Regions from separate parts of the Rhizobium sp. P1_B8 genome, predicted to be linked through region 2. Evidence: riboswitches for the same ligand, from Rfam matches in the RefSeq annotation. Region 2 holds a riboswitch; each other region holds the start of a gene.
The links. Region 2 has a riboswitch for thiamine pyrophosphate ahead of thiC (phosphomethylpyrimidine synthase ThiC). Riboswitches for the same ligand answer to the same signal wherever they lie in the genome.
Positions count from the first base shown of each region.

Region 1: linked by a shared signal. The riboswitch ahead of thiM (hydroxyethylthiazole kinase) and the one ahead of thiC (phosphomethylpyrimidine synthase ThiC) in region 2 are both predicted to bind thiamine pyrophosphate.
Region 3: linked by a shared signal. The riboswitch ahead of AC1D2N_RS21895 (YkoF family thiamine/hydroxymethylpyrimidine-binding protein) and the one ahead of thiC (phosphomethylpyrimidine synthase ThiC) in region 2 are both predicted to bind thiamine pyrophosphate.

Region 1 covers NZ_JBFTZZ010000011.1:15,221-25,201, reverse strand. Annotated here, with positions in the region: gene AC1D2N_RS14775 (ABC transporter ATP-binding protein) at 1-215, opposite strand, end outside; gene AC1D2N_RS14770 (ABC transporter ATP-binding protein) at 212-1,015, opposite strand; gene AC1D2N_RS14765 (ABC transporter permease) at 1,012-1,890, opposite strand; gene AC1D2N_RS14760 (ABC transporter permease) at 1,892-2,869, opposite strand; gene AC1D2N_RS14755 (ABC transporter substrate-binding protein) at 2,928-4,574, opposite strand; gene AC1D2N_RS14750 (glycoside hydrolase family 3 N-terminal domain-containing protein) at 4,618-5,640, opposite strand; gene AC1D2N_RS14745 (GNAT family N-acetyltransferase) at 5,664-6,143, opposite strand; gene thiD (bifunctional hydroxymethylpyrimidine kinase/phosphomethylpyrimidine kinase) at 6,362-7,171, opposite strand; gene thiE (thiamine phosphate synthase) at 7,168-7,803, opposite strand; gene thiM (hydroxyethylthiazole kinase) at 7,800-8,603, opposite strand; TPP riboswitch at 8,654-8,750, opposite strand; gene AC1D2N_RS14725 (invasion associated locus B family protein) at 9,443-9,981, shown strand, end outside.
Region 2 covers NZ_JBFTZZ010000040.1:25,778-35,758, reverse strand. Annotated here, with positions in the region: gene AC1D2N_RS32490 (hypothetical protein) at 1-20, opposite strand, end outside; gene AC1D2N_RS32485 (CbtA family protein) at 22-747, opposite strand; gene AC1D2N_RS32480 (CbtB domain-containing protein) at 761-949, opposite strand; gene AC1D2N_RS32475 (nitrile hydratase accessory protein) at 1,115-1,441, opposite strand; gene nthA (nitrile hydratase subunit alpha) at 1,451-2,068, opposite strand; gene nthB (nitrile hydratase subunit beta) at 2,112-2,855, opposite strand; gene AC1D2N_RS32460 (DUF1097 domain-containing protein) at 2,893-3,393, opposite strand; gene AC1D2N_RS32455 (CobW family GTP-binding protein) at 3,432-4,406, opposite strand; TPP riboswitch at 5,024-5,156, shown strand; gene thiC (phosphomethylpyrimidine synthase ThiC) at 5,256-7,079, shown strand; gene thiO (glycine oxidase ThiO) at 7,079-8,056, shown strand; gene thiS (sulfur carrier protein ThiS) at 8,061-8,258, shown strand; gene AC1D2N_RS32435 (thiazole synthase) at 8,262-9,035, shown strand; partial or broken gene AC1D2N_RS32430 (thiamine phosphate synthase) at 9,032-9,642, shown strand; gene AC1D2N_RS32425 (hypothetical protein) at 9,869-9,981, opposite strand, start outside.
Region 3 covers NZ_JBFTZZ010000018.1:29,014-38,994, forward strand. Annotated here, with positions in the region: gene AC1D2N_RS21875 (acyltransferase family protein) at 1-449, opposite strand, end outside; gene AC1D2N_RS21880 (ABC transporter substrate-binding protein) at 631-1,641, opposite strand; partial or broken gene AC1D2N_RS21885 (ABC transporter ATP-binding protein) at 1,710-2,520, opposite strand; gene AC1D2N_RS21890 (ABC transporter permease) at 2,517-3,323, opposite strand; gene AC1D2N_RS21895 (YkoF family thiamine/hydroxymethylpyrimidine-binding protein) at 3,336-3,944, opposite strand; TPP riboswitch at 3,935-4,048, opposite strand; gene AC1D2N_RS21900 (NADPH-dependent FMN reductase) at 4,293-4,889, opposite strand; gene soxR (redox-sensitive transcriptional activator SoxR) at 4,973-5,437, shown strand; gene AC1D2N_RS21910 (SDR family NAD(P)-dependent oxidoreductase) at 5,588-6,358, shown strand; gene AC1D2N_RS21915 (ArsR/SmtB family transcription factor) at 6,465-6,806, shown strand; gene AC1D2N_RS21920 (LysR family transcriptional regulator) at 6,885-7,778, shown strand; gene AC1D2N_RS21925 (formate dehydrogenase subunit gamma) at 7,914-8,393, shown strand; gene AC1D2N_RS21930 (formate dehydrogenase beta subunit) at 8,390-9,946, shown strand.

The DNA of each region.
Region 1 (9,981 bases), on a different contig from region 2:
GGCCGGCCCTTGTAGAGAATCCGGCCGGATGTCGGCAGATATTCGCGCATCGCCATGCGGGCGCAGGTGGTCTTGCCGCTGCCGGATTCGCCGACGAGCGCCAGCGCCCGCCCGGCATGCAGCGAAAACGAGATGGCGCGTGCCGCATGCACGGCTCCGGAACCATGGCCGAAGGTCTTCGTCACCTGGTCGAGTGCGAGAATGGCGTCTGTCATAGCAGCACTCCTCCATGCAGCGAGGGGAAGGAGGCCCAGAGCTTTTTCGTGTAGTCATGCTTGGGCGTCCTGTAGATCGCCTCGGCCGTGTTCTGCTCCACCAGCTTGCCGGCGAGCATGATACCGATGCGGTCGCAGAACTGCACCATCAGCCCGAGATCATGGGTGATGAACAGCACGGAAAAGCCGAAGCTGCGACGCAGTTCGTTGATGCGCTGCAGGATTTCGCGCTGGACGACGACGTCGAGCGCCGTCGTCGGCTCATCCATGACGACGAGCTTCGGATCGAGCGCCATGCAGATGGCGATGACGATGCGCTGGCGCATGCCGCCGGAAAACTGGTGCGGATAGTCGCGCATGCGATCCGGCGCGATATCGACGAGCGTCAGCATCTCGGCGGTGCGCTCGCGGGCTTCCACGCGGCTCATGTTCTTGTGAGTGCGTAGCATGTCGTAGAATTGCGTCTCGATGCGCAGCACCGGGTTCAGCGAGTTCATGGCGCTCTGGAAGACCATGGCGACCTCGCGCCAGCGGAACGCACTGAGCGCCTGCCGGTCGAGGCTGAGCACGTCGCGGCCATCGAGCAGGATGCGGCTTTCCTTGCGGATCAGCGCCGGTGGCTTGTGCAGGCGGCTGATGGCAAAAGCGATGGTGCTCTTGCCGCAGCCGGATTCGCCGGCGAGGCCGAAGACCTCGCCGGGTGCGATATCGAAGCTGACATCCTTGACGGCGCGGAAATCCTTTTCCTCGCCGATATAATCGATTGTCAGATTCCTCACCGAGAGCAGCGGCTGCGTCACAGGCGGCCCTCCCCGGAACGGACGAGCAGGGACCAGCGCTTCAGATGATTGCCGGTGCGCAGCCGTGGATTGGCGATCTCGTCGACGGCGAAGTTCAGCAATGACATGCCGATGCCGAGGAAGGCGAGCGCGAAGCAGGGGGTGAGAATATCCCACCAGGCGCCGACCGAAAGGGCCGAGGCCTTCTGCGCGTTGTAGAGCATGGTGCCCCAGGAGATCGCTCTCGGATCGCCGAGGCCGAGGAATTCCAGCGTCGCTTCGGTGATGATCGCGAAGATGACGCTGCCGATGAAATTGATGCCGACGATAGAAATCACGTTGGGAAAGATCTCGAATGTCATGATGCGCCATTGCGGCTCACCCATCATCTCGGCCGATTTGACGAAATCCTTCTGCTTGACGGAGAGCGTTTCGGCACGGGTGACGCGTGCGCCCCAGGCCCAGGAGGTGGCGCCGAGGATGAGGGCGATGACGAGGGGGCTTGCCTGGCCGATGAAGGCGGCAAGCACCAAGAGCAGCGGCAGGTTCGGAACGACCAGCACCATATTGGTGAAGAAGCTGATGATCTCGTCGGTCTTGCCGCCGCGATAGCCGGAGATGATGCCGAGTGCCGTGCCGACGAGAGTGATCAGCAGGCCGGCGCCGAAGCCGACGGCAAGCGAGGTGCGGGCACCGTAGATCAGCCGGGCGAAGACATCCTGGCCGATGCGGGTGGTGCCGAGAATATGGTCGAGTGACGGCGCCTGGTGCGGTCGTCCGGTGCGGGCGGCCGGGTCGTATTGCGTCAGGAGGGGCGCTGCGATCGCGACGAAGACGATGAAAGCGATGATGACGAGGCCGATCAGCGCCTTGCGGTTTTGAAGCAGGTTCTTCATCTCATGCTCCCTTCAGCCGCGGGTCGAGCAGCACATAGCTGACGTCGACGATAAAATTGGCGATCAGCATGGTCGCGGTCATGATGAGGAGCTGGCCCTGGATGACGGGATAGTCGCGGGCGAGGATCGCCTGATAGAGAATATTGCCGAGGCCGGGATAGTTATAGACGACCTCCGTCACCAGCGAACCGCCGAGGATGGTGCCGATGGCGATGGCAAGGCTGGAGACGGTCGGCAGCAGGGCGTTGCGCGCCGCATACCAGAGCATCACATGCCGGTCGGAAAGGCCCTTGGCGCGGGCCATGACGATATAGTCCTCGCCGAGCAGGTTGATCATGTTGTTGCGCATGGTGACGGTGAAGCCGCCGATCAGCACGGTGCAGAGCGTCACCATCGGCAGGATGCCATGATAGGCGAGGCTGCCGATATATTGCAGGCTGAAGGCCGGATCGAGTGATGGGTCGGCGGCATAACCGTTCGGAAACCAGCCGAGCGTGAAGCCGAAGATGAAGAGCACGATCAGCGAGGTGACGACGGCCGGCACCGAGGTGGCAAAAATCGCGCCGACGGAGACGACGACATCGAACTTGCTGCCGCGACGCCAGGCGGCGACGATGCCGAGGAAGGTGCCGAGCGCGAAGCTCACGATGGTGGCCGTGCCCATCAGCCCGACCGTCCAGATGAGCGCATGGCCGAGCACCGAGGTGACGGGCAGCGGGAAATACTTGATCGAGCGGCCGAGATCGCCGGTGAAGATGCTGCCGAGATAGGTGAGATATTGTTGCCAGAGCGGACCGTCGACGAAGCCGAAGGTGAGCTTCAACGCCTGCAGGCTTTCCGGCGGCAATTCGGTGCCGGCGCTCGAGAACATGATCTGCACCGGATCGCCCGGCATCAGCCGCGGCAGGAAAAAATTGATCGTCGCTGCCGCGATGAAGGCTGCCATGTAGAAGACGAGGCGGCGAAGCAGGAAAGCCATGGGGACTCCGTCGTGACGGAAGCGGCGCTTTCTACGCCGCTTCCGGAGATCGTGATGCTTACTTGACCGGCTCGAGAGCGAGCAGATTCAGCAGGCGTGCCGGATTGGTCCGCGAGATCGACGGATTGACGAAGGGGTTTTCCTTGGTCGACCAGCCGGTGAAGCGCTTGGTGTTGTACTGATACCAGTTCGGATTGTTGAACACCGGAATCATCGGCATGTTTTCGGCGACGATGCGCTGCGCCTTGTTCATCGCGTCCTTCTGCTTGGCAAGATCGGCGGTCTGGGTGAACTCGGTGACGAGTTTCTCGACCTCCGGGTAGAACCAGCGCTGCGCGGTGAAGCGGGTCTTGCCCTTATCCGAAGCGCTGAAAGCGCGCTTGTAGGGGTAATAGGGCGAAGCCGATGCCGGCAGGCTGTTGATCGCCGCATCGAAGGTGCCGTTGATGAGGTTGCCGGTCCAGACGGCTTCCTCCGGCGTTTCGATCTTGGCGTCGATGCCGACCGCCTGCATGCCTTCGACGGCGAGGTTGACGGTGTCGATCCAGTCGGTCCAGGCGCTGGGGACGATGATCGAGAAGGAGATCTTGGTGCCGTCGGGATTGTCGCGGAAACCGTCGCCGTCCTTGTCCTTGTAGCCCGCCTCGTCGAGCAGGGCCTTGGCGGCGTCGGCATCATAGGCTGCGAACTTGCCGAAGTCGGCCTTGACGGATGGGTCCGCCCAGCTCTTGTAGAGCTCGCCCATCAGGCCGGGGTCTTCGTTCAGCGTCGGATAGCCGTAGCCGGCGACGTCGATCATCGTCTTGCGGTCGAGCGCCATCGAGACGGCGCGGCGGAACTTCAGGTCGTTGAAGGCCTTCTTGTTGTTCTCGTTCGCCGTTTCCAAGTTGAACAGGAAGGCGACCATGCTGCTTGGCGAATACCAGTAGTGGAAATGCGCCGGATCCTTGGACACGTAGACATTGTCGATATCGGGAATGAAGGAGACACCCCAGTCGAGCGTGCCGTCGGCCGTTGCGGTCAGCATCTGGTTGTTGTCGGCAAGCTGCGGGAAGCGCATGCAATCGACCTTCAGATGCTCGTTATCCCAATAGTTCGGGTTGCGGCACTGATCGTAGGTCTGGCCGGTGAAACGCGGCACTTCCGTCAGCGGGCCGCTGCCAACAGGGGTCTCGTTGGCGAAGGTGACCGGATCGGCGACGTCCTTCCAGACATGTTCCGGAACGATCGGCAGCTGCGAGATCTGCTCGGCGGCGAGCGAGCTCGGATTGGCAAGCGTGAAGCGCACCGTCTGGGCGTCGACCGCCTGGATATCGGTGATGAAGGTCCAGATGCTGACGAAGTCGAGCGCCGGGAACTTCTTCAGGTAATCATAGGTGAACTTGACGTCGGCTGCGGTCAACGGCTTGCCGTCCGACCATTTCAGGTTCGGGCGCAGCTTGAAATCGATGCTCTTCAGGTCGTCGGAGAGTTTGAAGCTTTCGGCCAGGCGATAGACCGGCTTGTTGCTGTCGAAGCGGTTGAAGATGACCAACGGCTCGTAGATGAAGTCGAGCGTGGACTGGCGCGACGAGGTCTGGTTGAACGGATTGAAGTTGCGAACCCAGGTCGTCGCCGGCTCGATATTCGCCGTCAGGATCGTCTGCGCCACGGCAGATCCCGAAAGCAGCGTCAGGGCGGCGGCTGCGAGAAGATATTTTTTCATGTGTTATTCCCCTTTTCTTATGCGGTGAGAGATGACGTGCCGGTCAGGAGACCAGCGCGCTTGCAAACATGTCTTCGACTTGCGCATGGGCGGCGCGGACATCGATCTTGAGATTGCCGAGGCGGGCCTTGCCGGCGGCGATCCGCTGCAGGGCAGCTTCCGTCAGCGGACGGGCGGCTTTGGCGGCGGCTTCGCTTTCCGGGATGTCGCCGTGGCTGTGGAGCGCGATGTCGAAGCCTGCGTCGAGCACCTGTTTGACGCGTTCCGGCAGGGTGCCGGAGAGCGACTCCATGAAGATGCAGTCTGATATCAGCACGCCGTCATAGCCCATCTCCTTGCGGATCACGTCGTGCATAACAGGCGAGACGGACGCTGGCAGCTCCGCGTCATAGGCCGAGTAGACGACATGAGCGACCATCGCCCAGGGCGTATCCTTCAGCGCGACGAAGGGCCTGAAATCGGTCGCGGTGAGCGTCTCGCGGCTGGCGTCGACCACCGGACGCTCCTTGTGGGAGTCGAGCGTCGCGCGGCCATGGCCGGGAATGTGCTTGATGACGGGCATGTTGCCGGTCTCGAGCAGGCCATCGACCACCTCGCGGCCGAGGGCAGCGATGAAATCGGGATCTGGGCCGAAGGAGCGGGCGCCGATGACCGCACTCGTCGTCTCGAAGACGAGGTCGAGAACGGGCGAGCAGCCGCTGGAAAGGCCGAGTTCCGTCATCATCGCGCCCATGGCCTGGGAGGAAAGGCGCAGTGCTTTTTTGCCGAGATCGAAATCGCGGCGCGCAAGTTCGGCAAACTGGCCGAAACTGCGGAAGAGCGGCCAGGGGCCGGCATCGAGATGCTGAACGCGGCCGCCTTCCTGGTCGGTGAAGACAGGCGCGTCGTCGCGGCCGACGGCCTCGCGGAAGCGGTCGATCAGCCGCTTCGTCTGTTCCGGCTCGCGCTGATTGCGCCGGCCGACGAACAGGCCGAGCGGATTGGTTTCGCGAAAGAGGGCGAATTCATCATCCGAAATAGTGGGATTCGGGAGGCCGACGAAAAGGGCGAGCGGGGTCGAGGACAATTCTGTAACTCCGGATCAGATGGTCATTTCGGCGTGCTTCTCAGCATGCCTTCGTAGATGCCCTTGTCGGGGGCGGGGATGACGATTGCGCCTGCGGTCTTGGCGTAGAAATCGACCGGGCCGGCGTCGCCGATGAAGGCATAGGCGTGACCGAGCGTCTTCATGGCCTGAAGGCAGGCGGAAAAGAGGGCGAGCCCGATGCCCCTGCCACGCGCTTCGGGGTCGACGCCGGTCGGGCCGAAGAAGCCGCGCGCCGTCGTGTCATAGCAGGCAAAGCCCAGCAGCTTGCCGCCGTCGACGGCGATCAGGCAGGCAACGGGCTGACGGGAGAAGGCGACTGTGACTTCGCTTGCCCAGTTCTCGCTGAACTGTTCGCGAACCCAGCTGACGATAAGATGCAGTTCCGGGGGGAGGGCCGGGCGGATGGAGACGCCGACATCGCCGGCCTTCTGTCTCAGGTCGGCGAGCTCAGTGGAATACAAGCTCACAAGCAGGTCTGGCACCTGTCATTCCTCCAGTTATTCCGTTATTGCGGAATGTATCCCCTTTTAGTGTCATAGATTTGGCCATCTGGCAGGGCTTGTCAACAAGGTTTTTCAACGAGAGAAAGGGACGCCCCGCCGCAGTCGCCGCGGTTTCAACGCAAAGTAGGTGCCGAACGAAAAAACGGCCCGGGAGGCCGGGCCGTTTTCAATTGGCGGCTTGTTCGCTGAGCGAGTGCTTATATATCGTCTTTCCAGAGCGCATGAAAATGCTGCACCGGACCGTGGCCGGAGCCAACGGTGAGACTTCCGGCAGCCGCGACCGCGCCGGCAAGGTATTCCTTCGCGATGGCGACCGCCTCCCGCGCCGAGGCGCCCTTGGCGAGCTCGGCCGCCAGGGCGCTGGAGAGCGTGCAGCCGGTGCCGTGGGTGTTCTTGGTCGGCACGCGCCTGGCTTCGAACCAGTGCAGGCCGGCGGCGGTGGCAAGCACGTCAGGGCTCTCGTCGCTGTCGAGATGGCCGCCCTTGACCAGCACTGCGGCCGGGCCAAGCGCGCGCAGGCGTTCGGCCTGCGCCGCCATGTCAGCGCGATTTGTCGCGACCGGCTGGTGCAGCAGCGCGGCGGCTTCGGGCAGGTTCGGGGTCAGCAGCGTGGCAAGCGGCAGCAGCCGATGGGTCAGCACGTCGACCGCTTCAGGCGCGAGCAGGGCGGCTCCACCCTTGGCGATCATGACAGGATCGATGACGATCGGAATGTCGCGGTGGTCAGTCAGCGCACCGGCAACGGCGTCGGCGATGCCGGCATTGGCGATCATGCCGACCTTGACGGCATCGACGCGGACATCGGCAAAGACGGCATTGATCTGGTCGGCGACGAATTGCGGCGGCACCAGATGCACACCGCTGACACCTTGCGTGTTCTGCGCCGTCAACGCGGTCAGCACCGCCATGCCGTAGACGCCGCGGGCGGAAAAGGCCTTGAGATCGGCCTGGATGCCGGCGCCACCGGAGGGATCGGAGCCGGCGATCGAGAGAACGTTGCGGATCATGCACGGGCCTTTCGGATTTCTGCGGCGATGTGGCGCGTGGCCGCTTCAGGATCTGGCGTGCCGCAGATGGCGGAAACGACGGCAACCCCTTTCGCGCCCGCGGCGAACACTTGGGCGACATGATCCGCCTTGAGCCCGCCGATCGCGACCGATGGCACCGGCGAGGCCTTCACCAGCTTGGCAAGACCGTCAAAACCGATCGGCTGCTTGTGGTCGGCCTTGGTCGGTGTCGCAAACACCGGTCCGACGCCGGTATAATCGACCAGACCAGGATCAACGGCGGCGGCGAGCGGCGCGGTCTCGACCGAGAGGCCAAGGATCATGTCGGGGCCGATCATCGTCCGCGCTTTGTGTGCATCCATGTCTTCCTGGCCGATATGCAGACCGTCGGCGCCGATGGCGATTGCCGCCTCGACATCATCGTTGACGATGAGGAGGGCGCCGGTCCCCTCCAATGCCTGTTTCAAGGCGCGGCCGGTCTCGATCATCCCGATGGTGGCGGCATGTTTGTCACGCAGTTGCACCATGGTCGCGCCGCCGGCAACGGCAAGTCGCGCCGTTTCGACCATGCCGATCCCGGCGCACAGATCGGGGTCGAGGACGAGATAGAGCGAAAGGTCGAAAGCCTTCATGCCGCCGATATCCTCGCCCTGGCGTCAAGCGTTTCGGGGTCGAGCGCAGCTAACGCATCGAGGAAACGCCATGAGAAGGAACCGGGGCCGGCCGCCCCAAGTGCGGCCTCTTCGCCGGCGATGGCGAAGGTTGCAAGTGCCGCAACCGTCGCGCCGAAGGTGTCTTCGGGTGCCGTCGCGGCAAAGGCGCCGACGAGGCAGGTGAGCGAGCAACCGAGCGCGGTGACTTGCGGCATCAGCGCCGATCCGCCTTCGATGCGCACGGCCTTCTCGCCGTCGGTGACGAAATCCACCGCACCGGTGACGGCGACGACCGCCCGCTGACGTTCAGCCAGCCATCGCGCCGAACCTTCCGCCTGTTCGACCGGGTCGCGGCTGTCGACGCCCTGGCCGCGGCTCTCTCCGCCGGCCAGCGCGATGATTTCGGAGGCGTTGCCGCGGATGATGGTCGGACGCAGCGCCAGGAGGTCGGCGACCGCGTTGCGGCGGAAAGCCGTCGCATAATGGGCGACCGGATCGAGCACCCAGGGTTTGCCGGCTGATGTCGCTGCCTTCGCCGCTGCCTGCATGCCGTCGATCCATTGCGTCGACAGCGTGCCGATATTGATTGTCAGCGCATTGGCGATCCCGGCGAATTCCCCGGCTTCCTCAGCGGCATACACCATGGCAGGCGAGGCGCCGGATGCAAGCAGCACATTTGCGGCGATGTTCATGGCGACGTAATTGGTGATGCACTGAACGAGCGGCGGCTTCTCGCGCATCGCCTTCAGCATCGCTCCTGGTGTGGTCCTGGTCTGCATATGGCCCCTTTCAGGCGGGGGCGGGCACGGGGCGGTTCGTGCGGGCTAAGCCGCGACCCCGAGCGACTCCCTCCGCCGGCATTATCCGGTTCAGGTTCGAAGGGTGCTTCTCAGCCCGTCTGTCGACGAACGCCCCTGTCTCTCATCGCGCTCTTTTTCGCAGAGAACGGGGCTGATGTCATCCTGAAAATGACAATTCTGCGACCGACGCGGCGCGACGATGGCTATGGATGATTTATGGGTCTGGATCGCCCTTCATGAAGGACGAGAGATCGCCGCCGATTCGTGTCTTGACCAGGTTTTCCAGAATGTCGTCTGCGGGTTCTGTTCCGGGCTGCCCTCGTCGTTGCCGTTTTGCCATGCGGCTGTCCTCTCCTTTTCGAGAAGAATAACAGTAGCAACCGTGGGTGCAATGAATTTCTAAAATACATCTCTGTATTTGTGAGGAGCATCGAGAAAAACACAGATGCCGGAGCGGCTCTTTTCTTCGAAGGAACGAGGCTCATCTTTTCAAGACTTCGCAGCAGTGCGGATAGTGCGGAATTATTCATCCTATCCGTTCATCTGTCGAATTTTCAATGCAAGCGGGCAGGTGGACAGCTTCGCGTAAGTTGCGCGTCGTCTCATGGTCCTCGCCAATCGGTTTTATTCGAGCGTTGAAATCTCTTGGCGAATTCGTTGAGGGCGAGTCTCAGCCAAGGCAAGACTTAATCTCCCAGAACGTGAAGTAAATATCTAACGGAAACTTTACCGTGCTGACACGCTTAGGTTGACTAAATGATGGATTGTAGCGATAGGGCTTTACACCCGAATAAAATCTTCCTGAAGTTGTATTTTCAATGAGAAAATTTTTGAGAATCGGCATGAAGCGGACTCGTCCGACTATCGCCCCTGTTTTGATATTCATTGCTTGTGCCAACCCGGCTTTTTCGCAATCACCTGTTCCGACCGATCAAGGACCGGAACAGGTGCAGGCGCCCGCTCAACCGGCGCCGGCCATGAAATCCCAGAAATTCGACGACTGGTATTATCGCTGCACCGGTTCGGCAGGCACTGAGGCCTGCGAAGTCGCCCAGGTCGCGCAAGTCGCCAAAGACGGCAAACCCGTCAATATCCTGACGTTGGCGATCGCAGCTTCGCCGGCCGGTTCCCAGGGCAAGGGCGACAAGGGCAAGCCGCGGCTGATGCTGACCGCCCTTCTGCCGCTCAACGTCTTCCTGCCCTCCGGCCTGTCGATCAATGCCGATGGTAAGCCGGTCGCCAAACTCGACTATCGCAATTGCAACCAGTCCGGATGCTGGGCGCAGCAGGCGCTGGATACGAAGACGGCCGCGGCGCTGAAGAAAGGCTCGAGTGCTGAAGGGCTGGTGCGGCTGAT
Region 2 (9,981 bases):
GTCAGGTGCAACTCTTCCACCCTATGCCTCGAAACGCCGGAAGAACGTGCCCGTCAGCGATCCGAGCAGCGCCCAGAAGACGAGGCTGGTCATGGCTGCGGCGGCGATGAACTGATGTTCGAGCGCTTCCGGAGCCAGCGCATGCCGGCCCTCTGGCGCGGCTGGCGCACCGATCACATGCGGAGCCGCGATCAGCACGATGGCGGCGACCGCCGTCCACGGCTTCCTGTGAAAGGCGATCAGGGCGAGGCCGCAAGCCGTCGCAGCCGCCGTCGCTATCCACCAGACCTGCCGGTCGGCAAGCGGCGCGGATGGCGTGCCCGGCAGTTCGGGCGGCAATCCCAGCAACGGCGCGATCATCACGCAGGCAAAACCCGCCAGCCCCCACATCAGCCCTTCGCGCCAGCCGAGCGCCTTGCCGCGCATCGAGATCAGCCCGGTCAGCGCCAGCGCATAGCCGATGGCAGTGAGAATGTTGGCGGCCAGCGTGAAGGCCGTCCGCTCGACGCCGTCGGCCGGCTCCCAACCTCCCTCTTCATGGTCATGAGCGGCCATCGCCGCATGATCGTGTCCCGCGGGAATAGCGGCTGCGGCGCCTGCCGCCGGCAGTGCCTCACCCGCTTTCTCGTAGACTTCAGCCTTGGCGATGAGCTGGCTCGTGCCGAAGAACTGGACGGCCGTGACAGCGGTTCCGACGATACTGCCGACGAGCACCGCGGTGAAGACGATCGAGCGAAACAGCGACATTGTCATTCTCCTCTCAGTGGCACGGAAACGCGTTGGCGTGGCGCGAGTCATGCGCAGCATTGTGGACGATTTCGATATGCGAGAAGCCGACAAAGCCGACGATCATGAGGCCAAGGCAGGCGGCAATCGCCGACTGAAGCAGCCTCGTGGCGGAAGCGGTGGCAACAGGTGCCGAGGATGAGACGATATAGGGCGTGGACATCGGAAAACCTTTCGACATGGCGCCTTTGGCGCCGATAACATGTTGACTGAAGGGCCAGCGCATAACCCCGAAAATCGGAATCGATTTCGGAAAGGATCATGCGCCAATTCAAAGTGATAGAACGTCCTTGGCGCGTCCTGCGGGACGCGCGGCGCTCTATGGTGATCAGGCCGCGAAGGCGGCCTTGATCTCGTCTGCGTCGATGACGCCGGATTTCGCCACGGCCTTTTCGAGGGCGGCCAGGAACTGGTCATAATAATTCCAGGAGGATCGATCGACTGGATGGGCCGCTTCCCAGGCGCTGATCGTGCTGATCAGCTCGTCGCGGAAGTCGTCCCATTCGAAAAAGCCGTCCTTGGCGAGCGCAAGCGCCATGCCGAAGGCCTTTCGCTCCCACTCGCTGCCGAAGCAGAGCGAGCCGTTCGCCCGCGGCGGGTTGTCGGTGCTGCCCATCATCTCGGTGACGGCGAAATGCTCGAATTGCGTCAGCATGTCCCCTCCTCACGCTGCCCTGGCGACGGCGACACCCATCATCGCTTCGGGCGTGACCAGGGCCTCGAGTTCCGCTTCGGAAAGCCCGTCCGTGCCGGCCGGGCGTTCCGGCACGACGAACCAGCGGATCTGGGCGCTGGAATCCCAGACCTTGATCTCGACCGCATCGGGAACCGCCAGCCCGAACTCCGTCAGTACGGCGCGCGGCTCGCGGGCGGCACGGCTGCGGAAGGTCGGGTCCTTGTACCAGTAGGGTGGCAGGCCGAGCACCGGCCACGGATAGCAGGAGCAAAGCGTGCAGATGATGAGGTTATGGACATGGGGGGCGTTGGCCACCGCGCGCATGTGTTCGCCCTCGGCACCCGCCATGCCCTCGGGCAACTGAAGTTCGGCGATGGCCTTCGGCGTGTCGGCGACGAGCCTGTCCTTGAACGCCGGGTCGACCCAGGCGCGCGCGACGATCTTGGCGCCGTTGAACGGCCCCATCTTTGTCTCGAAGAAATCGAGGACTGTATCGACGGTTTTGTCGGTGATCACGCCCTTTTTGATCAGCAGGGCTTCCAGGGCTTTGACGCGGGCGGCGCTGTAGGCTTCCCGGTCCTGGCGATAGTGAAAACGGTCCATCATTGTTGTGGCTCCTTGACTGGAATGGCGGCGACTGGTGTGCGTCTCAGGCGGCCTTGGAGGCTTCGCCGGCTTCCGGTGCCTCGACATAGTGGGCGTAGAGATCGGCATAGAGGCTGAAATTCTTCTCGGCATTATCGGGCCAGAGGTCACTCGGTTCGAAGCGAACGCAGTAGACCGGCATCGCCGCGCCGACGCCGTCGGGGCCGGTGTCGCAGAGATAGGTGTAAGCCCCGTCATAGACGGTCTCGATCGTTCCGAACTTGTTGCGGAGGAAACCGGGCAGCCTCGTATGCTCGACGGTCGGCACATCGCGGATCGCCACCGTATCGCCGACTTTGAATTCGAAGGTCACGCCGACGTCGCGCTTGGGGCTGTCGCCTTCGACTAGATATTGCACGACGCGCCGGTCGATCGCCTCATCGCCGGCCTCGTGCAGCGGCTTCGACGGCTCGTTGTAATATTCCTCCGTCAGCGCATCGAGCTCTTCTGCCGTGATATAGCCGTTGTCGATGAAGTATCCCGATATTCCGCCGAGCCACTTCTCGTAATAGCGAAACCTGAAATAATCGAACGGATTGAGGGACTCCGCCCCTTTCCTGAGGTCCGCCCAGGTCCAGATGGTCTTGAACGTCGATGGCGTCTCGGGAAGGGGAAGCTGCGGCGACAGCGCCATCATCGCCGTATGGATGCCGAAGATCCTGGTTTCCCAGACATCGACGAAAACGCGCGTTTCGGTGCTCACGGGCCCCAGCCCCTCAAGGCCGCCAAGATAATGCTGAAGTTTCATGGGATCGTTCCTTTATGGTGAATGGTGACGATGACGCTCAGGCGGTCGCGGATTTCTTGCCGGCCAGAAGCTGGGTTCCGATTTCCGAGAGCAGGCCGAAGACGCCGCCGAGCAGCATCGCGGCCATGGCGACGAGGGTCGGATGATTGAGACCTGAGGTGACGATCGTCGTGTCCGTCGCCGCGCTGGTGCCGACGAGAGAGGCGAAGCCGAAGACGATCGCCGGCGGAAAGTTCAAGATCGGGATGGCCGAGGCCAGGATCATTGCTGAGGTGCCGGCGCCGACCAGGATCGCCGCAAAGATCGGGTGGGCCGGGCCATACTGGATGATCAGCAGCGTGATCGAGGCGATGCCGATGCCGGTCCAGTTGGAAACGATCGATTTGACCAGCCCCTGGTTTCCGCCGCCGCAGGCGAAGAACGACGCCCAGGCGATGAAGGTGACCCACACGGGAACGGGAAATATCGTCGCGGTGATATAGGTGTCGATGGCGCCGAGCACACCGAGGCTGATCATTGCGGCAACGAGCGGGGGCATGGGTCTGTCTCCTTGTTGAGGGGTTGGGCGGATGCGCATCAGGATGCCAGCGCGCGCTGCTGGCTGAGGCAGCTCATGAAGCCGTCTCGAAGCATCGCGTCGTCGAGGTTTCTGCCGATGAAGACGATTTCGTTGAGCCGCTTTTCCGAAGGCCCCCAGGCCTTTCCGGGGCGTCCTTCAAGCGTCATGTGCACGCCGTGAAAGACATAGCGGCGCTGCTCGCCGTGGAGATTCAGCACGCCCTTCATGCGGAAGAGGTCCGTGCCGATCTCCTGAGCCAGGCGATTGAGCCAGACGTTCAGCGCCGCTGGATCGAGCGGGCCGAAGTCCTGGATCGCCACGCAACCGATGCTCTGGTCGTGCTCGTGTTCATGGTCCTTGAGAATATCGGGGTCGATAGACAGGATGTTCTTGAGGTCGAAGGCGCCGACGTCGAGCACCGCGGAGAGCTCGACCTTGCAATCCCTCGTCCGGATGATCCGGGCAAGCGGATTGATCCCGCGCAATTGCTGCTCGGTGGCGGCAAGGTCCTCGGCGCTCTCCAGGTCGATCTTGTTGAGCAGCAGCACGTCGGCAAAGCTGATCTGCTCCCTCGCCTCGTCCTGAGAGAGCTGTTGCTTCATATGGCGGGCATCGACGACGGTCACGATCGCATCAAGCTGCAGCCGCCTGGCGAGCGTTTCGTCGAGCAGGAAGGACTGGATGACCGGCGCCGGATCGGCAAGACCCGAAGTCTCGATGATGATGCGGTCGATTGGCCGTCCGGAGCGCAGCAGTTCGCCGATCGCGGCGATGAGATCGCCCCTGACAGTGCAGCAGATGCAGCCATTGTTCAGCTCGATGACCTCGTCCGCCGTCGGCACCACGAGCTTTCCATCGATGCCGACCTCCCCAAATTCGTTGACGATCACCGCTACGCTCTCGTTTTCGATTGAGGTGAGCAGGTGATTGAGAAGCGTGGTCTTGCCGGTCCCGAGAAACCCGGTCAGAATTGTCGTCGCAAGCTTTGTCATGCCTCATCCCCTTGCCGTCCGAGCACGCCTCCGCCGTCTCGGCCAAATGACCGGGCTGAAAAGGCGGCTCCGCTGCTGTTTGCTGGTCTGATTACGCCGTAAGCGCCGATCAGACGAGGAGAATTACACTTGCAATACCGTCACGAGGCAAGAGACCTGATGTTTCATATTCGGCCAAATAAACCGCAAATTCTGCCAAAATGATGAGCTTTTTGATTTTTGATTAAAAACCGATCATACCGTCTAATTATTGATCTTATTGCCCTTTTCCCGATCATTGACAGGATGGGCATGAAAAACAGTCTGGTTTGCGCAGCTTTGGCGAGAGACGCCATGCGCAAGTTGGCTTTTCGAGGGCATTCTATTGTCGCCGGCGAAAGTGGTGCCGCTAGGGGTGGTCGGGTGACAGCGGATGGGCACCGAGCCGTTGGCGATTGCTTTGCGTTCCTGGAGGTTCTGGCGGGGAATTGGGGCGGCGCTGAGCATGCCACATTCGCTAAACTCCACGAAGCCAGTCAGCCCAGCGGCGCGATGAACAGAACTCAAGCGGTCGGGATATGGGTTCTCAATGGTGCCCTAAGGGCTTGACGGAGCGGCATTTCTCACAATAGCTTAGCCCTATTCACCAGGGGGGTCCCGCCAAGGGGCTGAGATACTGCTGGTCGGATCGGCTTTGGCCGCCCGAGGCGCAGTGACCCGTTGAACCTGATCCAGTTCATACTGGCGTAGGGACGGTGCGGGCGCTGCGGCAGCGAGGGCGGGTATCCGTCCTTCGGAATCCACGGCGTTTTTTCATCATTCCAACACTGGAACTGGGTCTCCAAACGTCAAAACTTGGAGCCTCGAACCATGAATATTGCAGCCACCAAACTCACTCCGGTCGTCACCACAGGTCCGCTTCCCGCCTCCGCGAAAGTCCTGAAAGCAGGCACCATTCATCCGGATATCCGCGTACCGATGCGTCAGATCGCACTGCATCCGACCTCTGGCGAACCGCCAGTCACTGTCTACGATTCTTCGGGTCCCTACACCGCAGAAGGTGCCGAAATCCGCATCGATGCAGGCCTGCCACGCCTGCGCGAAAGCTGGGTTCTTGCTCGCGGTGATGTTGAATCCTACGGGGGCCGCATCGTCAGGCCGGAGGATAACGGCTTTGTTTCAGGCGACAGGCTGACGCCGGAATTCCCCGTTCGCAGCCAGCCTTTCAAGGCGAAGGCGGGGAGGGCCGTTACCCAGCTCGCTTATGCGCGGGCCGGCATCGTCACGCCGGAAATGGAATTCATCGCCATTCGCGAAAACCTCGGACGACAGGCGACCAAGGAAGCTCTCATCCGCGACGGCGAAAGTTTTGGCGCCCATATCCCGGATTTCGTGACACCGGATTTCGTCCGTCGGGAAGTCGCGGAAGGCCGAGCGATCATTCCCGCCAATATCAACCATCCAGAATCCGAACCGATGATCATCGGCCGGAACTTCCTGGTAAAGATCAATGCCAATATCGGCAATTCGGCTGTTACCTCGTCCATGGCGGAAGAAGTGGAGAAGATGGTCTGGGCGATCCGCTGGGGTGCCGACACCGTCATGGACCTGTCGACCGGCCGAAACATCCACAATATCCGCGAATGGATCATCCGCAATTCGCCGGTGCCGATCGGTACCGTGCCGCTCTACCAGGCACTCGAAAAGGTAAACGGCGTTGCCGAGGACCTCACCTGGGAGGTCTATCGCGATACGCTGATCGAACAGGCCGAGCAGGGCGTCGACTATTTCACCATCCATGCCGGCGTGCGGCTCGCCTATATTCCGCTGACCGTCAATCGCGTCACCGGCATCGTTTCCCGCGGCGGCTCGATCATGGCCAAGTGGTGTCTGCACCACCACAGGGAGAGTTTTCTCTACGAGCATTTCGAGGAGATCTGCGACATTTGCCGCGCTTACGACGTTTCCTTCTCGCTCGGTGATGGCCTGCGGCCAGGCTCGATCGCTGATGCCAACGATGCGGCGCAGTTCGCAGAACTGGAAACGCTCGGCGAGTTAACGAAAATCGCCTGGGCGAAGGATTGCCAGGTGATGATCGAAGGTCCCGGCCATGTCCCGATGCACAAGATCAAGGAAAACATGGACAAGCAGCTCGCGGTTTGCGGCGAGGCGCCTTTTTATACGCTCGGACCGCTAACCACCGATATCGCGCCGGGCTATGACCACATCACGTCCGGCATCGGGGCTGCGATGATCGGCTGGTTCGGCACCGCCATGCTCTGCTACGTGACGCCCAAGGAACATCTCGGCCTGCCGGACCGCAACGACGTCAAGGTGGGCGTCATCACCTATAAGATCGCGGCACATGCCGCCGATCTCGCCAAGGGCCATCCGGCGGCGCGGGTGCGCGACGATGCGTTGTCGCGCGCCCGTTTCGAGTTCCGATGGGAGGACCAGTTCAACCTCTCGCTCGATCCGGAAACCGCCCGTTCCTTCCACGACGAAACGCTGCCGAAGGAGGCGCATAAGGTGGCGCATTTCTGCTCCATGTGCGGCCCGAAATTCTGCTCGATGCGGATTTCGCACGATATCCGCGCCGAAGCGCAGAGGGAGGGGTTGCAAGCCATGGCCGCCAAATACCGCGATGGCGGCGATCTTTACATGCCGGTCGCAGACCTTCCGGGTAACGCATAATGTCTACCTTTCTCGTCAAAGGAGCCGGCGTTGCCGGCCTCGCGGCGGCCCATGAACTCATCAGGCGGGGCTTTTCGGTCGAGGTGATCGAAAAAGCCGGCGCGGCGGGACTTGGCGCCTCGCATTTTGCTGGAGGAATGCTCGCACCCTATTGCGAACGGGAGGCGGCCGAAGAGATTGTCCTGACATTGGGCCTGGGCGCGGCCGGATGGTGGGAGGAGGCCGTGCCCGGCGAGGTTCGTCGCCGCGGTACTCTGGTCGTGGCGCAGCCGCGTGACCTTCCGGATCTCGTCCGGTTTGCGGCGCGCACGACCGGTCATGTCTGGATCGATCGCAAGGGTGTGACCGACCTCGAACCTGCACTTGCCGGCCGCTTCGAAAAGGCTCTTTTCTTCCAGCAGGAAGCGCATCTCGATCCACGCCGCGCACTGGCCAGACTAGCCGGCAGGCTCCGCGAGCGTGGCGTCGTCTTCCATTTCGGCGGACACGAGCCGCAAGACCGGCGATTTGCCCGCGTGCTCGACTGCACCGGGCCAGCGGCGATACCGCGACTTTCCGGCATGCGCGGCGTGCGAGGCGAAATGCTCTATCTGGAAACTGCGGATGTGACGCTTTCCAGGCCGATCAGGATGCTGCATCCACGCCATCCGATCTATATCGTGCCCCGCGACGATCACCGTTTCATGGTCGGGGCGACGATGATCGAGGCCGAAGATGACGGACCGATTGCCGCGCGTTCGCTCATGGAATTCCTGAACGCGGCCTATACGCTGCATCCGGCGTTTGGCGAGGCACGCGTTGTCGAGACCGGGACTGGCATACGTCCGGCGTTTGCCAACAACATTCCGCAAGTAATCGAAACAGAGGAGGGGCTCGCCATCGCCGGCATGCATCGGCATGGCTTCCTGTTGGCCCCCGCCATGGCTGTGCGGGCCGCCGATATTCTCCTCGCGCGACATTCACGTCTGAAAGGCTAACCCCATGAAACTGATTATCAATGGCGAAACCCAGGTCTGCGAGGCCGTAACCCTGGCCGAACTTCTTCATGTTCTGGAATACGAGGGCGACTGGTTGGCAACCGCCGTCAACGGAGATCTCGTGCATCGCGAGGACCGAGCCGCTCACCGGCTGGACGATGGTGACCGTATCGAAATCCTGTCCCCGATGCAGGGAGGTTGATCCATGCTTTCTCTTTATGATGCTGCACTGTCTTCGCGGCTTCTGCTCGGTACCGCGCGTTATCCTTCGCCGGCCGTCCTTGCCGAGGCGGTGAGCCGGTCCGGCGCGGAGATTGTCACGGTCTCGCTTCGCCGCGAAACGGCCGGCGGAAAGACGGGGGGAGCCTTCTTCGAACTCATCCGCCAGCTCGCGGTGCACGTCCTGCCCAACACCGCGGGATGTCACAGTGCGTCGGAGGCGATCCTGACCGCCAAGATGGCGCGCGAAGTATTTGGTACCGACTGGATCAAGCTCGAGGTGATCGGCCATCACGACAGTCTCCAGCCGGATGTGTTCGAACTGGTCGAAGCCGCACGCATTCTTTGTTCGGAAGGGTTTTGCGTATTTCCCTATACGACGGACGATCTGGTGGTCGGTGAAAAACTGGTCTCCGTCGGATGTCGGGTCTTGATGCCCTGGTGCGCGCCGATCGGTTCTGCGGCCGGTCCGCGCAACCCTTCCGCGCTCAAGGCCATGCGGAGCGCCTTTCCGGACATCCCGCTGATCGTGGATGCGGGGATCGGGAGGCCGTCGCATGCGGCAGCGGTGATGGAATTCGGCTACGACGCGGTGCTGCTGAATACCGCGGTCGCCGTCGCAGGCGATCCGCCTGCCATGGCCGAGGCGTTTGGCAAGGCGATCGAGGCCGGAAGGCTCGCTTATCTTTCCGGCATGCTGGAGCCGCGCGACATGGCGGTACCGTCCACCCCGGTTGTCGGAAAGGGCGTTTTCGCATGAGGCTCGATCCCTTCTATCTCATCGTCGACAGTTCCGAATGGATCGAACGTCTCGTGCCGCTGGGCGTCAAACTGGTGCAACTGCGCGTGAAGGATCGCCCGGACGAGATCCTGCGCCAGGAAATCCGTCGTACCAAGGCCGTTTGCGCAGCGGCGAATTGCCAGCTGGTTGTCAACGACTACTGGAAACTGGCGATCGACGAGGGATGCGATTTCATCCATCTGGGCCAGGAGGATCTGGTGGAAGCCGACCTTGATGCTATTCGCAGAGCCGGCGCCTGAAATTCGGTCTTTCCACACATGACGAGACGGAGCTCGAAACGGCGTTGGCTGCGAAACCTGACTATGTGGCGCTCGGCCCGATCTATCCCACCATTCTCAAGCAGATGAAATGGGCGCCGCAAGGTCTGGAACGGATCACGGATTGGAAGAAGCGTGTCGCACCCTTGCCGCTGGTGGCGATCGGAGGCTTGAATGTGGACAGGCTACAGGGCGTATTCGACGCGAGCGCTGACACCGTGGCGGTTGTCACCGACATCACCTTGAACGCCGATCCCGAAGCGCGGACGCGCGAATGGATCGATCGCACGGCACCGTGGCGTTATTGAGGGTACCACCACGCTTCCGTCGTGCGCTCTGCAGGAAGTCCACGTTGTTTTTGGCGCAGTATCCCGATATCGACGTGGAAATTAGCGCTGATGAGGGCCTGACCGGTTCGCAGCCGCGGCCGCAGGCGTAATCCGCCTGAGCAGCGTCTGTTGAGGTGGCTTTGTCCAATGCAAGCGGCGCAACCGACGCCGCTTCGCGAATCCGCTATTCATCCAATATGGCGGCTCAGGGCCGGTGCACCGGCGCCAGTCTGGAGGTCTTTTCCGAATGGATTTCCGGCCACTTGCTATTCGGCGCCGGTGCAGTGCCAATCGCCGAAATGGACACCACGATCGCCG
Region 3 (9,981 bases), on a different contig from region 2:
ATGGACCAGAGCGGCCCGTCGGCTTCGACAGGAAACAAGGTACGCCAATGCCACTGGCTCATGAACAGCAGCCCGGAGACGTAGCGGAGCACAAGCTCCGGCGTCAGCGGCAGGGCAAGCAGCGTCAGGCTGAGAGCGAAGCCGATGGTGGCGGCGAACCAGAAGCCCGGAGCGATGCGCGCCGCCCTGCGGATCGCGTAATGGCGGAGGCTCGGCATGGCGCTACCGGCGTCGAGCGCGCGCCAGAAGGGATGGGCAAGAAGAAAGCCGCTGAGCACGAAGAAGATGGCGACGCCGAAATTGCCGAAGCGGAGGATATGTGCGGTCGGTCCGAGTTCGTCAGGGATTCTGCGCATATCCAGCCGCAGCGCGAAGTGGTGGGCGAGCACCAGCAGACAGGCCGTCGCACGCAGAAAGTCCGCTCCGGCCAGTCTCTCCTGTTGTCGCATCCTGCCTCCCCACCTTGCCCAGAGCATGATGCCGAAAAGTGTGAGCGGTGCTCGGACGACATCATGCACCACTTCCTTGATTTAGATACGGATTCAGCTCTTAGGCCGGAGCGGCCCAAGATCTGAATCCGTGTCTGCGATTTTGCAGCGGAAAGCCGCGACGGGCAAGGCAGGGCTGGGCTCAGTCGAGAAGTTCGTTGGTATAATAGGTGGAAAAGTCCGGCTTCTCCTTGAGTGCGGCGCCATTCGCATCGACCAGAATGCCATTCTCCATCAGGAAGCCGCCGAGGCCCTCGGCCTTTGCCGGGTCGAGCTTACCGATCACGCCGGCCTCGGATTTCAGGAAGTGCCCCTCGATCAATGCCTTTTGAGAAGCCTTTACCAGTTCCGTGTTCATCAGTGCGCCGTTGCTTCCAGAGATCAGCAGCTCGCAGGCTTCGTCGGGATGGTCGACGGAGTAGGCATAACCCTTTCGTGTCGCCTGGATGAAGGCGCGAGCGTGTTCCCGACTTGCGGAGAGATAGGCGTCGCTGGAGACGATGACCGTCGTCTGCTCGTCGGGAATGCCATAATCGGAATAGTGGAAGCGGCCGATCTTCCGGTTTTCCAGTTCGGCGGCGATGCCTTCCCAGGTGTAGATCTCCAGCGTGAAATCGATCGAGCCATTGTCCAGCGCCTCGTAGGCGGAGGTGCCGAGGGTGACGGTCTTGACGTCGCCTTTGCCGCCGTCATTGCGGATCATCGCGGAGATCAGCGCGCTCTCCCAGGTACCGCCAAAGCCGCCATAGGTCTTGCCGTCGAGGTCTTTCGGGCTCTTGATGTCGTCGCGTCCGCCCTTGAAGATCAGGCGTGCGGTTTCCGTCTGGACGACGCCGTAGACCATCTTCACGTCACCGCCGCCAGCGCGCTGCGTGAGGGTCTCGATCTCGCTGCTGATGCCGAAATCGGCGACGCCGTTGGACACCAGCGTTCCGGCGCTGGTGTCGGTGAAGGGAAGAATCTCGACATCGAGCCCGGCATCGGCATAGAAGCCCTTCGCCTTGGCGACATAGATGCCGATATGGTTGGTGTTGGGTGTCCAGTCGAGCGCGATGCGAACCTTTGCGGGCGCCGATTGGGCGAGGGCGGTACGGCCGGCGAGGCTTGCCGCGATGGCGGCGAAGATCGTCTGGCGACGAGTGAGAAGCAGCATGGTGACCTCCTCAGGTCTCTAGAGCATGATGCCGAAAAATGTGAGCGGTTTTCGGACGACATCATGCTCTAACTCTTTAAATCAGAACAGGATTCAGATTTGAGGCCGACTGGCCTAAAATCATCCTGTTCTAGGATGAAGCAGGGTTTGCAGGATTTCGGTTTCGATCGCCTGGGCCGCCGGCGAGCCGAGATCGGCAATGCTTCTCGGGCGGGGCAGGGGAACGCGGAATTCGCGGATGATACGCGCCGGACGGGCCGAAAGCACGTAGATCCGGTCGGAGAGGAACACGGCCTCGCGAACATCATGGGTGATCAGCAGCGCCGTCCAACGGTGTTCGGTCCACATGCCCTGCAGCCATTCCTGGATCTGCGTGCGCGTCAGCGCGTCGAGCGCGCCGAAAGGCTCGTCGAGCAGCAGCATGTCCTGGGTCTGGACGACGGTGCGCAGCAGCGCGGCGCGCTGGCGCATGCCGCCTGACAGTTCGGAGGGATAGTGGTGTTCGAAGCCGGCAAGGCCGAAGCTCTCGAACAGCGGCGCGACGGCGGCGCGGGCCGCGCGGCGGTTCATGCCTTTCACCTCGAGACCGAGTGCCGCATTGTCGATGATCCGGCGCCAGGGCATCAGCGCGTCGCGCTGCGGCATGAAGGCGAAGGAATGCGGCGCCTGTTCCAGCGGCACGCCCTTAAAAAGCATGGTGCCGGCATCGGGGCGCAGTGCCTGGGTCAGCAGTCGCAGCACCGTCGATTTTCCGGAGCCGGACGGGCCGACGATCGAAACGAACTCGCCGTCTGCGACGGCGAGCGAAATATCGCCGAGCACCTTCATGCCGTCGAAGGACTTCGAGATATTGTGCAGTTCAACCATTGTATCGCTCATCGGCGCCGCTCCGCGGTTGGCTGCCAGGGCATGACGAGGCGCTGGATCAATAGCGTCGCTCCGAAGAGGCAGAGTGTCAGAACGGCGCTGATGACGACGGCGGCGAGCACGAGATCGGGACGGAAATTGTTCTTGGCGTTGAGGATATAGATGCCGAGGCCGCGGGCGGCGCCGGCATATTCGGCAAAGATCGCGCCGACGACAGCATAGGTGATCGAGATCCGCAGGCCGGCGAAGAAATAGGGCAGCGAGGAGGGAAGCCGTGCCAGGCGGAAAATGTGCCAGCGGCTCGCCTTCATCGAATTCAGCAATTCGGCGATGTCGCGGTCAGTCGATTCATAGCCCTGCAGCAAGGCGACGAGCAGCGGGAAGAAGGTGACGAGCGCCACCAGCAGGATCTTCGGCAACAGGCCGAAGCCGAACCAGAGGACGACGAGGGGCGCGATCGCCACCAGCGGCAGGGTCTGGCTGGCGATGAAGATCGGCAGCAATGCCCGGCGCATGAAGGGCACGAAATCCATGAGGATCGAGGCGGCGAAGGCGAAGGCCAGCGACAGCGCGAAACCTCCGAGTGTCGCGCCGAGCGTCGGCCAGGTGTTTGATATCAGCGCCTCGCGGTTCAGCCAGCCCTGGATGACGATGCGCGAAGGCGCCGGCAGGATGGAAGGTTTGATACCGGAAAGATCGACATAGAGTTCCCATGCCGCCAAAAAGACGCAGCCGGCCAGCAAGGCGGGTATGCCCCGGTAGAGAGCGGCGCGGAGCGCGGCAAGGCGCGAAGCCGATGGTTGTGGCAGTGTCATCAGCGTTCGATTTCAGGCTTTCGTCGGGCTATTGGCAGACGCCGTGATGTCGAGGGTAACATGTCCCTCGGGGTCGCCGAAGCGATAGAAGGCCTCACGAATGGTTGCGAAGACGGCACCGGCATCGCCAGAAAGCCTGGTGCAGAAATTCTTGGCACGGTCGAAGGTGCCAGAGCGCTTCAGGAAGTCGATGCAGCCATAAATCTCGTCCATATGGGTACCGGTTGCCATGACGTAGAGCGAGAATTGCGCAGCGGTCGGCTGGCCGGTCTCGGTGGTGGTTTCAACGGCGGCAAGTGCGGCTGTTATGCGCTCGGCAAGCGGCTCCGCCTGACCGAGGGAGGGGTTGACGCCGCAGATGACGTCGTCGGGCTCGCCGGGGCAGCCGCGTGAAACGGCGGCTGACAGGACGCAATGCTCGCCGGTCTTTGCGGCGGCGACGAAAAGATCGTGCATGGCGGCGAAGAGAATGTCAGGCGGGCCGACCAGCAGTGTGGAGATGTCATCGGTCTCGATGCGCAGCCGGTCGCGATAGGGGTCGAGCGCCTTGACGGCATCAAGAATGATGCCGACGAAATTGCCGGACATCGGATAGAGTGACACCTGTGCGCCTGAGAACATCTGAACCTCGCTCCGCTGGCATTACCCAGATCAGCTTTGAAGGGTCCAGAGGCTGGCACCTCACATCTCAGCCCCGGCGATACGGAGCTCCCCTGTTATTTGCGCGGAAACTATCACCGGGGTTTCCTCCCCGCAACAGCAAAATTGCGAACCCGTCTGCGCGGTCGGGATGGACCTGATGCGACGGGAAACACCCGGACGGAGGTCCTGTCCGGGTGTTCCCAATGGTTCCGTACCTGCCGGGAACGGAACCGGAGCTCTCTGCCTCAGGCGGCTAGCGCATAACCCCGAAAATCGGAATCGATTTTCGGAAAGGATTATGCGCAGATTCAAAGTAATAGAGCGTCCTTAGCGCGTCCGAAAAGACGCGCGGCGCTCTGTGTCGGTATAGGGACGATCGCTGCGGGCAGTGACGAGCGCCTGCGTCCACCATTCCAGCCTCGCCATCATCCGATCGAGCAAACGCATTGCGTCGGCGGGATTGTCGAGCCGCCCGTCTGTGTCGAAGCGGTTCCAAGGTGCGGCAAAGCTGACCGAATCGCGGATCGTCACGGCGTGGAGTTCGGCAAAGACGAGCCGCAGTTGTTCGACGGCGCGCAGGCCGCCAGATATGCCGCCATAGGAAACGAAGGCGACCGGCTTGCCCTGCCAGGGCTCGAAGAAGAAATCGATGATCGACTTCAACGAGGCGGTGAAGCTGTGATTGTATTCCGGCGTGACGATGATGAAGGCGTCGGCCATGCCAAGCCGTCCGGCGAGCCTGTCGATTTCGGGGTGCGTCATGTCACGGTTGGCCGGCAGCGCGAAATCCAGCGGGTCGATGATGTCGATATCAAATTGCGGGAAGCGGACGAGCTCCTGCGTCAGCCATTTGACCACCCGGTCGCAGATGCGGCCCTCTCTCGTGCTCCCATAGATGACAGCCAGCCTGGTGGGTGTTTTCACGCGTCGCTCCTTGTTGCGATTGGACTTTACGATTGCAGGAGCCAAGGTTATAAAACCTCAACTAATATTGAGGTCAAGAGGTGATGGATACAATTCCTGCGGCGCCGCTCGGCAAGCTCCTGACGGTCGGTGAAGTGGCAGAGCGCAGCGGCCTGGCCGTCTCGGCGCTGCATTTTTACGAGACCAAGGGGCTGATCTCGAGCATCCGCTCCCGCGGCAACCAGCGGCGCTATGGCCGCGATGTGCTGCGCCGGCTCGGCATCATCAAGGTGGCGCAGCGTGTTGGCATTCCGCTTTCGGAAATCCAGGCGGCGTTCGAGTCCCTGCCGCAGGGACGCACGCCGACCGTCGCCGACTGGCAGACGCTGTCGGCGCGCTGGAAGGATGATCTCGACGCGCGAATCAGGCGGCTTAGCCTGCTGCGCGACCGTCTGACAGGTTGCATCGGCTGCGGCTGCCTGTCGATCGAAAGCTGTCCGTTGCGCAATCCCTGCGACCGGCTCGGCAGGGAGGGGCCAGGCGCGCGGCTTCTGGAGACCGAAAACTAAAAGGCTGGAACTTCTTGGGAAGAGCAGTTTCCGGGGCGAGACCAAGTCTCTCCCGGAAAGATCGATGCACGCCTTTCTTTCGGTCGGCGTGCTCATATGTTAAGGGCGAGTGACGCAACCGGCGGCACTGTCCGCGAGGAGGACGGCTTCGTGTTTCATCCCAGACTGTTCGAAAATCGCAATGTGGTCGTGACCGGCGCCGGTCGCGGCATCGGCCTTGAAGTGGCCCGGCAGTTCCTGGACTGCGGCGCGAAAGTAATCGTCCATACCGGGCGCAAGCCGGGACGCGACCTCCCGGATTTCCTGCTGACGGCTGAATCCGAAAGACGGGCGCTGCTGCTGCATGCCGATTTCTCCGCGGTCGGTGGGGCAGCGCAATTTGCTGAAGATGCTCTCGCCTTCTTCGACAGGGTCGATGTGCTCGTCAACAATGCCGGCACCATGCTTGGTCGGTTTCCCGCTGCGACGCTCACCGACGCAGAATATGAGGCGGTCGTGCGGCTCAACCAGACATCGGTGGTGGCGCTGACGCGCGCGCTGCTGCCGGCATTGAAGGCGGCTGAAGGCGCTGCCATCGTCAACACGGTTTCGATTTCGGCGCTGACCGGCGGCAGCCCCGGTTCCTCGATCTATTCGGCCTCGAAAGCCTTCGTTGCGACCTATTCCAAGGCGCTTGCCCGTGAGCTTGCACCGGACGGAATCCGCGTCAATTGCGTATCGCCAGGAACGATCGAGACGGAATTCCATGAGCGCTATTCTTCCCGCGAAAAGCTGGAGCAGACGAGAAAATCCATCCCCCTGCAACGGCTCGGCACGGCGGAGGACTGCGCTCCCGCCTATCTGTTCCTGGCGGCTCCCTCGCTCTCGGGCTACATCACCGGACAGGTGATCGAGATCAACGGCGGTCAGCTTATCTGCTGATTTGTTTGGACCTTTTTTGGCATTTCATCACTTTTGACCAATTCGCTTGTGCGAATATGCTATTGTGCTGATCTACCTCATCGCCTCCCTTCCGAGATAATACCGAATGCCGTTGCCCAAACCCGAGCCGGGGATGACCGGCCAGGAATTGCACAAACTCGCTGGAAAAGCCCACGAAGCGAGCGATCTGCTGAAAGCGCTAGCGCACCAGACCCGACTTCTGATCCTCTGCATACTGGCGAACGAGGAGCGGACGGTGAGTGAAATCGAGAACATCCTCGGCATACAGCAGGCCATGGTCTCGCAGCAGCTGGCGCGTTTAAGGCTCGAAGGCCTGGTCCATACGCGCCGTCAGGGCAGGCTGGTCTATTACAGCATCGGCAATGTCAGCGTGCTTGCCTTCCTCGAATCGCTGTTCGATCTTTTTCCCGCTGCAGAAAACAGTTAGCGATCGCCCTTGCGGAGCACGGCTGCTGCGTCAAAGATGAACTGACCCGGATGATGTGATGCCGGATCGGGAGACCGGATGATCGACAAGCTGGAATTCTTCATCGCCCTTGCCAACGAAAAGCATTTTGGCCGCGCCGCGGAGGAGTGCGGGATCTCGCAGCCGACGCTTTCGGCTGCCATCCGGCAGCTCGAGGATCAGCTTGGCGTCATGCTGGTGCAGCGCGGTTCGCGGTTCCAGGGGCTGACGCCGGAAGGGCAGCGCGTGCTCGAATGGGCGCGACGCATCGTCGGCGATGCCCGCACCATGCGCGAAGAGATGCGCGCCGCGCGCCGCGGCCTTTCCGGCCACATCCGCCTCGCCGCTATTCCGACCGCGCTCGCCATGCTTTCGCGCATTACTACGCCTTTTCAGGAGCGGCATCCCGGCGTGACCTTTTCGATCGTCTCGCGGAATTCGCTGCAGGTGCTGAGCATGCTCGAAAACCTCGAAATCGATGCCGGCATCACCTATCTCGAAAACGAGCCGCTCGGCCGCGTCACGACCGTTCCCCTCTATGCCGAGCGCTATAATCTGATCACTGCTGCAGGCAGTCCGCTATCCGATCGCGACAACGTGACCTGGCGGGAGATCGGCGATCTTCGGCTTTGTCTATTGACTGCCGACATGCAGAACCGTCGGATCATCAACCGCCACTTGACCGAAGCAGGCGCCACAGCGCATCCGACGCTCGAATCCAACTCGATGATCGTGCTGTTCTCGCATGTCAGGACTGGACGCTGGGCGAGCATCATGCCGCGCAATGTGGCCAAATCCTTTGGATTCCCAGTGGAAATTCGCATGATCCCGATCGTCGAGCCGGAGGCGCATCATCTGGTCGGCCTTGTTGCGCCTTATCGCGAGCCCTTTACGCCGCTTGTATCGGCCTTGCTGCACGAGGCGAGGGTGCTCGTGCAAGACGAAGAACTCTGATAGAAAAAACCTATCAAGCAACGAGATAGCTTTATTGATCGCCGGCTGCTTCCCTGAAATGGTAGTTCCGGAATAGCACTCGGCCGGGGGAGGCCCGCTATTCCGCAACGAGCAAGCCGCCGGGAGGGCTGCCTTATGACCATTCATATCGCCGAAGGCGATATTGCAGCGCGCACCCGAGCCATCGTCGCCGATCTTCGATTTCTCGAAGGGCCGCTGCTTCCCATTCTGCACGAGGTTCAGCAGGAATTCGGCTATGTGCCGCAGGAAGCCATGCCCGTCATCGCGGAGGAATTGAACCTCTCGCGTGCCGAGGTGCATGGCGTGGTGACCTTCTATCACGATTATCGCGACCATCCCGCCGGCCGGCACGTGCTGAAGCTCTGTCGCGCCGAAGCCTGTCAGTCGATGGGTGGCGACGCGCTGGCCGAGCGCGTCAAGGCGCTGCTCGGCATTGATTTTCATCAGACGACGCTCGATGGCGGCGTGACGCTGGAGCCGGTCTACTGTCTCGGGCTCTGCGCCTGCGCGCCGGCGGTGATGCTCGACGGCGAGCTCTATGGCCGGGTCGACGATCAGACGGCGGCGGAACTCGTCGCGGAGGTACGTCGATGACGGTGAGGATATATGTTCCGCGCGATGCCGCAGCGCTGGCGCTCGGGGCCGAAAAGGTGGCAAAGGCGATTGCCCAGGAGATCGCCGCCCGCGGCTTCGATGCCGAGATCGTGCGCAACGGCTCGCGCGGAATGTTCTGGCTGGAGCCGCTGGTCGAGATCGAGGTAGCCGGAAAGCGCATCGGCTATGGACCCGTGAAGTCCAAGGATGTGGCTGATCTGTTCGATGCCGGGATGATTGATGGAGCCGAGCATCGACTCTGTCTCGGGGAGGTTGAAGACCTCCCGTTCCTCAAGGAGCAAACTCGCCTGACCTTCGCCCGTTGCGGCGTCACCGATCCGCTTTCGCTGGCGGATTACGAGGCGCATGGCGGTCTTGCCGGCCTTCGCCGCGCCGTTTCGATGACATCAGCCGAAATCGTCAAGGAAGTCACCGATTCCGGCCTGCGCGGACGCGGCGGCGCCGGCTTTCCCACAGGCATCAAGTGGAAGACCGTTCTCGACGCCGCCGGCGAACGCAAATATATCGTCTGCAATGCCGATGAGGGCGACAGCGGCACTTTTGCCGACCGGATGATCATGGAGGGCGATCCCTTCGTGTTGATCGAGGGCATGGCGATATCAGGGCTGGCGACCGGGGCGACCAAGGGTTTCGTCTATACGCGTTCGGAATATCCGCATGCGATCGCTGTCATGACCGAGGCCGTCGGCCTCGCGCGCCAGGCCGGTATCCTCGGACCATCGGTGCTCGGATCCGGCCGCGCCTTCGATATCGAGGTGCGCACCGGCGCCGGCGCCTATGTCTGCGGTGAGGAGACGGCGCTGCTGAACAGCCTCGAGGGCAAGCGCGGCATCGTGCGCGCCAAGCCGCCGCTGCCGGCGCATAAGGGGCTGTTTAACTGTCCGACCGTCATCAACAACGTGATCTCGCTGGCTTCGGTGCCCGTTATCATGGAAAAGGGTGCGGCCTTCTACCGCGATTTCGGCATGGGCCGCTCACGCGGCACCATCCCGCTGCAGATTGCGGGCAATGTCAGATATGGCGGCCTCTTTGAGACGGCCTTTGGTCTTTCGCTCGGAGATATCGTCGACAAGATCGGTGGCGGTACAGTGACGGGACGGCCGGTCAAAGCCGTGCAGGTCGGCGGACCGCTCGGCGCCTATTTCCCGCGGGCGCTGTTCGACACGCCGTTCGATTACGAATCCTTCGCCGCCAAGGACGGGCTTATCGGCCATGCCGGCATCGTCGTTTTCGACGAAACGGCCGATATGCTGAAGCAGGCGCGTTTCGCGATGGAATTCTGCGCCGTCGAAAGCTGCGGCAAGTGCACGCCCTGCCGCATCGGCTCGACGCGCGGCGTCGAGACGGCCGATAAGATCGCCCGCGGTATCGAGCCGGAGAAGAACCGGGTGTTGCTTGCCGATCTCTGCAACACGATGAAGTTCGGCTCGCTCTGTGCGCTGGGTGGTTTCACGCCCTATCCCGTCATGAGCGCCATGACGCATTTCCCGGAGGATTTTTCGCCGGCACCTCTGGTGGAGGCGGCGGAATGACGAGTTTTTCATGGAACGCCTGCGCTGACGTCACC